2 regions of the Enterobacter sp. UPMP2060 genome follow, and region 2 is predicted to be linked to the other one. Evidence: predicted binding sites of a transcription regulator. Region 2 holds the regulator's gene; the other holds the start of a gene.
The links. Region 2 encodes LexA, which represses DNA repair genes until DNA is damaged. Its sites were predicted from a motif close to TNCTGTATGTACATACAGNA; they were not measured.

Region 1 (3,858 bases), on a different contig from region 2:
TCTCAGCTTCCTGAACTTCATCACCTTTATCGGGGTGATCGCGGCGCTGGTGCAAATCCTCGAGATGATCCTCGATAAGTATTTCCCGTCGCTCTACAACGCGCTGGGGATCTTCCTGCCGCTGATCGCGGTGAACTGCGCCATCTTCGGTGGCGTTTCGTTTATGGTTCAGCGTGATTACAACTTCAGCGAATCCGTGGTGTACGGTTTTGGTTCCGGCATCGGCTGGATGCTGGCGATTGTCACCATGGCGGGGATCCGCGAGAAAATGAAATATGCCAACGTGCCTGCGGGTCTGCGTGGCCTGGGGATCACCTTTATCACCACCGGGCTGATGGCGCTGGGCTTTATGTCCTTCTCCGGTGTGCAGCTATAAGGGCAAACAGATGGAAATTATCCTTGGCGTGGTGATGTTCACGCTGATTGTACTGGTGCTGTCAGGGCTTATTCTGGCGGCGCGCGCGAAGCTGGTGAATTCCGGCGACGTGGTCATTGATATTAACGACGAGCCGCAGAATCAGATCCGCACGCCGGCGGGAGACAAGCTGCTCAACACGCTCTCCGGTAACGGCATTTTTGTCTCCTCAGCCTGCGGCGGCGGCGGTTCCTGCGGGCAGTGCCGCGTGACGGTAAAAGAGGGCGGCGGCGATATTCTGCCAACCGAACTGGCGCATATCACAAAGCGTGAGGCAAAAGAGGGCTGTCGTCTGGCCTGCCAGGTCGCGGTGCGCCAGAACATGAAGATTGAGCTGCCGGAAGAGATCTTCGGCGTCAAAAAATGGGAGTGCGAGGTTATCTCTAATGATAACAAAGCCACCTTTATTAAAGAGCTGAAGCTGCGGGTGCCGGAAGGCGAGCATGTCCCGTTCCGCGCCGGAGGATACATTCAGATTGAGTGCCCGGAGCACGCTGTGGCCTATGCGGACTTTGACGTGCCGCATGAGTACCGCGCCGACTGGGACAAATTCAATCTCTTCCGCTTTGTATCTGAGGTGAAAGAGCCGACGCTGCGCGCCTACTCGATGGCCAACTACCCGGAAGAGAAGGGCATCATCATGCTCAACGTGCGTATCGCCACGCCGCCACCGAATGTGCCGGACGCGCCGCCGGGCGTCATGTCGTCATACATCTGGTCCCTGAAGCCTGGTGATAAGGTGACGATCTCCGGCCCGTTCGGGGAGTTCTTCGCGAAAGATACCGATGCGGAAATGGTCTTTATCGGCGGCGGTGCCGGTATGGCCCCGATGCGCTCGCACATCTTTGACCAGCTCAAGCGGCTGGGGAGCCAGCGTAAGATCAGCTTCTGGTACGGGGCGCGCTCGCTGCGCGAGATGTTCTATGAAGATGAGTTTGAACAGCTGGCGCGTGAAAACCCGAACTTTACCTTCCATGTGGCGCTTTCCGATCCGCAGCCGGAAGATAACTGGACGGGCTATACGGGGTTCATCCACAACGTGCTGTATGAAAACTACCTCAAACAGCACCCGGCGCCTGAGGACTGCGAGTTCTATATGTGTGGTCCGCCGATGATGAACGCCGCCGTGATTAAGATGCTGAAAGATCTCGGTGTCGAAGATGAGAACATCATGCTCGATGACTTTGGAGGCTGATGATGCTGACGTTTCTGGCAACCTTTGTGGTGTTTGTGCTTGTCATCTTCGGCATGTCGTTAGGCTGGATCGTTAAGCGGAAAAGCATTCAGGGCAGCTGCGGCGGTATTTCCTCTATTGGGATGGAAAAGGTCTGCGACTGCCCGGAACCGTGCGATGCGCGGAAGAAAAGGATGGCCCGCGAGCAGCAGCGCATTATTTAATTTTTTTGTAGGCCGGGTAAGGCAAAGCCGCCACCCGGCGTTCTCACATCTGCTTCTCAACCCTTATTTGTTTACTGTATACTTATCCAGTGATGAGTGAGGGCTTACTATGCGCAAAATAATCCATGTCGATATGGACTGCTTTTTTGCCGCAGTGGAGATGCGTGACAACCCGGCGCTGCGGGATATTCCCATCGCCATTGGCGGCAGCCGCGTTCAGCGTGGTGTCATCAGCACCGCCAACTATCCTGCGCGCAAATTTGGCGTGCGCAGCGCGATGCCAACGGCGATGGCCTTAAAGCTTTGCCCTCATCTCACGCTTCTGCCCGGCCGGTTTGAAGCCTATAAAGAGGCTTCCCTCCATATTCGGGAAATCTTCTCCCGCTATACCTCTCTGATAGAGCCGCTGTCGCTGGACGAAGCCTATCTGGATGTGACCGACAGCGTGCACTGCCACGGCTCCGCCACGCTGATGGCGCAGGAGATCCGCCAGACTATTTTCAACGAGCTGAATCTGACGGCATCGGCGGGCGTCGCGCCCGTTAAATTCCTCGCCAAAATCGCCTCCGATTTAAATAAGCCCAACGGTCAATACGTCATCACGCCTGACGAGGTGCCGGCGTTTTTGAAAACGCTGCCGCTCGGCAAAATCCCCGGCGTGGGAAAAGTCTCCGCCGCAAAGCTGGAAAGCATGGGGCTACGGACCTGCGAAGACGTGCAGCGAAGCGATCTCGCCATGCTGCTCAAGCGCTTTGGAAAGTTTGGCCGCGTGCTGTGGGAGCGCAGCCAGGGAATTGACGATCGCGATGTGAACAGCGAGCGGCTGCGGAAATCCGTCGGCGTTGAGCGCACCCTCATTGAAGATATTCATGACTGGTCCGAATGCGAAACCATTATCACGGAACAGCTTTACCCTGAGCTGGAACGACGCTTAAGCAAGGTGAAGCCGGACCTGCTGATTGCCCGCCAGGGTATCAAATTAAAATTCAATGACTTCCAGCAGACCACGCAGGAACACGTCTGGCCGCGTCTGAATAAAGACGACCTTATCGCGACGGCGAAAAAGGCATGGGAAGAGCGCCGTGGCGGGCGAGGGGTGAGGCTGGTGGGATTGCACGTTACGCTGCTGGATCCGCAGCTAGAGCGCCAGCTGGTTCTGGGGTTGTAAAAAAGCCCGGTGGCGCTACGCTTACCGGACCTACGTTTTTCACCCTCTCCCTGTGGGAGAGGGCTGGGGTAAGGGTATTACTTAACTGGGATCGCTTTCAGCAGCTCAGTCAGCAGCGTCCAGTAGTGACCGACGCTTTCGATATGAACCTGCTCATCCGGCGAGTGCGGACCGGTAATGGTTGGCCCGATGGATACCATGTCCATGTCCGGATACGGTTTCTTGAACAGACCACATTCCAGACCGGCGTGGATCACCTGAATGTTCGGCGTGCTGTTGAACAGACGCTGATAGGTTTCACGCACCAGCGCCATCACCGGAGAACTTGCATCCGGCTGCCAGCCCGGGTAGCTGCCTTTGGCAGACGTTTTTGCGCCCGCCAGCGTGCCCAGAGATTCCAGCATGCTCACCACGTACTCTTTACCGCTGTCGATAAGGGAGCGGATCAGGCAGATGATTTCCGCGCTGTCGTCGCTCATGGTCACCACGCCCACGTTCAGTGAGGTTTCCACCACGCCTTTCGCCACGTCAGAGTTGCGGATCACGCCGTTTGGCGTCGCGTTCAGCAGCTGAACGAAGGTGTCACGAGACTGCGCGGTCAGCGCGGCTTTATCTGTAGAAACAGATTCCAGCACCACGGTCAGGTTTTTCTCTTTCGCCGACAGTTCGTTCTTCAGGATATCCAGGTATATGGTGGAGAGTTTTTTCAGCTCGTCCGCTTTTGCCGCTGGAACCGCTACGGTGGCGAACGCTTCGCGCGGAATCGCGTTACGCAGTGTACCGCCGTTGAAGTCTACCAGACGCAGATCCAGCTCGGCCGCATGGCCTGCCAGGAAGCGCGCCAGCAGTTTGTTGGCGTTACCCAGACCCAGGTGAA
Region 2 (3,858 bases):
TTCGGCATTATGAACGTTGATGCCCTGATACAGGCGGTTCCAGGTAAAGCCGAGAATACGATCGGACAGGCGAATCATCTCGTAAGAGAAGTTCGCTGCAATCTCTTCCATCAGCGCAATGGCGTTCTGCTGGGCTTTCTCATGCGATATTTTCTTGCTGCGCGCTTCGTCTTCAACGGCGCGGGCAATCGCTTTGGAGGCCAAAAGCTTGTTGAACAGATCCTGACGCGCCGGGAGACGCGGCCCTACGGCAGCGAGGCGCTGGCGCGCGAAGTGCATACGCGCCACGCGCGCCAGTTTTTGCGCGATGATCTTGTCGGTACCGTGCTCGTCCGCCATACGACGCAGCGAAACGGAAGGGGAGAAACGCACAAAGCTGTCGCGTCCCAGCCAGGAGACCGCGAAGAACTTCTGGATGCCGTTAAGCATGCGCAGCGGCGGGTTCTCTTCACCTTTTTCACGGCCCGGACGACGACCAAACATCACCGACACCGGCACCATCTGCACATCCAGATCGGGGTTGCTGCGGTGCAGGTCAAGATAGTCGTGGAACAGCTTGATGGACTCTTCTTTTGGCGTGTAGTAGGTAAACACGCGCGGTCCACCGTGAATGAACACGTAGCGCGGCAGCAGCGTACCGTCAACTTCAAGCGGTTCAAGCGGGTCCGGTAAGTCATGCGCCAGACACTGGGCGCGAAGCGTCAGTAAGTCTGCCTTCGAGTTATAAGGCAAAACGTACATAATAGGACGCGAGGTATCGAGCCCCAATTCCAGCGCGGGTTCTGCTGGGATAGACTTGCTTTTTACCAGGATGCTTAATGGTAAATTAAGTAATTTGTAGTAAATTCGTGGCCAGCCGGACATAAACGATGTAAAGCCTCTGGTTAATAATGCAATTGCGGCGCAAGGATAACAGAAAGCGCGCAAAATTTCTGTTGTTACCCGTCATACTTCAGGCTGTAGCGAAACGCGCTACAGTTCCTGTTACTGACGCTTTTTTTCATAAAAGGTTCTTTTAATGGCCAATAATACCACTGGGTTAACGCGTATCATCAAAGCCGCCGGCTATTCATGGAAAGGTTTCCGTGCCGCGTGGATCAACGAAGCCGCCTTTCGCCAGGAGGGCGTCGCCGCTATCATCGCGGTGATCATCGCCTGTTTCCTTGATGTTGATGCTATTACCCGCGTACTTCTAATCGGTTCCGTGCTTCTGGTGATGATAGTGGAAATTCTTAATAGCGCTATTGAAGCCGTTGTTGATCGCATTGGTTCAGATTTCCACGAGCTTTCTGGCCGCGCAAAAGACATGGGCTCTGCTGCCGTGTTGCTGGCGATTATCACTGCCGTTATCACCTGGGTCACGCTGCTTTGGTCGCATTTCCGATGAGCCTCGAGGAATAATTAAGTCCCTGGTTTTTTGTGCAGTTTTTGGTTCCAAAATCGCCTTTGACTGTATATACTCACAGCATAACTGTATATACACCCAGGGGGCGGAATGAAAGCGTTAACGACCAGGCAGCAAGAGGTGTTTGATCTCATCCGGGATCATATCGGCCAGACGGGTATGCCACCCACGCGTGCGGAAATCGCGCAGCGTCTGGGCTTCCGTTCTCCGAATGCTGCCGAAGAACACCTGAAAGCGCTGGCGCGTAAAGGCGTGATTGAGATTGTTTCAGGCGCGTCACGCGGTATCCGCCTGCTGGTGGAAGAAGAGACGGGCATTCCGCTGATAGGCCGTGTTGCCGCCGGTGAGCCTTTACTGGCACAGCAACATATTGAAGGCCACTACCAGGTCGATCCTGGCATGTTCAAACCGAGCGCAGATTTCCTGCTGCGCGTTAGCGGTATGTCGATGAAAGACATCGGTATTCTTGATGGCGATCTGCTTGCGGTGCACAAAACGCAGGATGTGCGTAACGGCCAGGTAGTTGTCGCGCGCATTGATGATGAAGTTACCGTCAAGCGTCTGAAAAAACAGGGTAACACCGTTCAGCTGCTGCCTGAAAACAACGAGTTCTCCCCGATTGTGGTCGATCTCCGCGAACACAACTTCTCTATCGAAGGACTGGCGGTTGGGGTCATTCGCAACGGTGAATGGCTGTAATCTCTTCCTGACAGGCTATGGCGCCGCTGTAGCCTGCTTCATTCTCCACTCCCGGTATTTTTCATGTCACTGCTGACGGAATCAGATAAGGCATTGTGGCGTCTCGCTCTGCCGATGATTTTCTCCAATATCACCGTGCCCTTGCTGGGGCTGGTCGATACTGCCGTTATTGGTCATCTTGATTCGCCTGTTTATCTTGGCGGCGTGGCGATTGGCGCGACGGCAACCAGCTTCCTGTTTATGCTGCTGCTCTTTTTGCGCATGAGCACCACCGGGCTCACGGCACAGGCTTATGGTGCAAAAGATCCGCTGCGTCTGGCGCGCGCGCTGGTCCAGCCGCTGATCCTTGCGCTTGGCGCGGGAGTGTTAATCGTTTTATTACGTACGCCCCTGATCGACCTTGCGCTCCATGTTGTCGGCGGCAGCGAGGCGGTACTGGCTCAGGCGCGCCGTTTCCTTGAAATTCGCTGGCTCAGCGCGCCCGCCTCGCTGGCAAACCTGGTTCTGCTGGGGTGGCTACTGGGCGTGCAGTACGCCCGTGCGCCAGTGATTTTGCTGGTGGCAGGCAACCTTCTCAACATTGTGCTGGATGTCTGGCTGGTAATGGGCCTGCATATGAACGTGCAGGGCGCGGCGCTGGCGACGGCGATTGCCGAATACGGAACCTTGATTATCGGTCTGTGGATGGTCTGGCGCGTGCTGGCGATGCGCGGGATCTCCCTGGCGCTGCTCAAAACCGCATGGCGCGGCAATATCCGTAAGCTGCTGGCGCTCAATCGTGACATCATGCTGCGCTCGCTGCTGCTTCAGCTCTGCTTCGGCGCGCTGACGGTTTTCGGGGCCCGACAGGGGCCAGAAATCGTCGCGGTCAACGCGGTATTGATGACGCTGCTGACCTTTACCGCCTACGCGCTGGACGGATTTGCCTATGCGGTAGAAGCGCATTCCGGGCAGGCGTACGGGGCGCGCGAAAGCGGGCAGCTTAGGGACGTCTGGCGGGCAGCCTGCCGCCAGTCTGGGCTGGTGGCGCTGGTGTTCGGCCTGGTTTACGCCTGCTTTGGTGAGCAAATTGTCGCGTTGCTTACGTCTCTTCCTGCGCTGCGCGAGCTGGCGAGTCACTATCTCATCTGGCAAGTCATCTTACCGGTGGTCGGCGTCTGGTGTTATCTGCTGGACGGCATGTTTATTGGTGCGACGCGCGGAGCGGAAATGCGTAACAGCATGGCGGTCGCGGCGGCCGGGTTTGGTCTGACGCTGCTGACGCTTCCCTGGCTGGGTAATCACGGTTTGTGGCTGGCCCTGGCCGTTTTCCTCTCGCTGCGAGGGATATCGCTGGCTTTTATCTGGCACCGCCACTGGCAAAACGATACCTGGTTCCCTTCACGTCACGATATATCGTGACGGTTAAAGATTCCGAATATCAAATCAACTGCCGAATCCTTAACTACAATAATTATCACGTCCAGCAGAAAAGAACGTAACGGACGTTACGACCCGACGCTTAACTAAGAGGACACGATGATGAATAAAGACGAAATCGGCGGCAACTGGAAGCAGTTCAAGGGTAAAGCGAAAGAACAGTGGGGTAAGCTGACCGATGACGATATGACCGTCATTGAAGGTAAACGCGATCAGCTTGTCGGTAAAATCCAGGAGCGTTACGGCTACGCAAAAGACCAGGCGGAAAAAGAAGTGGGCGACTGGGAAAAACGCAACGACTACCGCTGGTAACCGGGCTATACCCGCAAGTACAA

Region 1: the regulator LexA is predicted to act here: its motif matches at 1,886-1,905, upstream of dinB (DNA polymerase IV).

Annotation. Positions count from the first base shown of each region.
Region 1 is NZ_JBSKJQ010000005.1:232,150-236,007, reverse strand. Features, by position in the region: gene nqrE (NADH:ubiquinone reductase (Na(+)-transporting) subunit E) at 1-376, shown strand, start outside; gene nqrF (NADH:ubiquinone reductase (Na(+)-transporting) subunit F) at 387-1,610, shown strand; gene nqrM ((Na+)-NQR maturation NqrM) at 1,610-1,813, shown strand; gene dinB (DNA polymerase IV) at 1,923-2,981, shown strand; gene pepD (cytosol nonspecific dipeptidase) at 3,059-3,858, opposite strand, start outside.
Region 2 is NZ_JBSKJQ010000011.1:69,478-73,335, reverse strand. Features, by position in the region: gene plsB (glycerol-3-phosphate 1-O-acyltransferase PlsB) at 1-864, opposite strand, end outside; gene ACWKXN_RS18490 (diacylglycerol kinase) at 1,019-1,387, shown strand; gene lexA (transcriptional repressor LexA) at 1,496-2,104, shown strand; gene dinF (MATE family efflux transporter DinF) at 2,168-3,505, shown strand; gene ACWKXN_RS18475 (CsbD family protein) at 3,626-3,835, shown strand.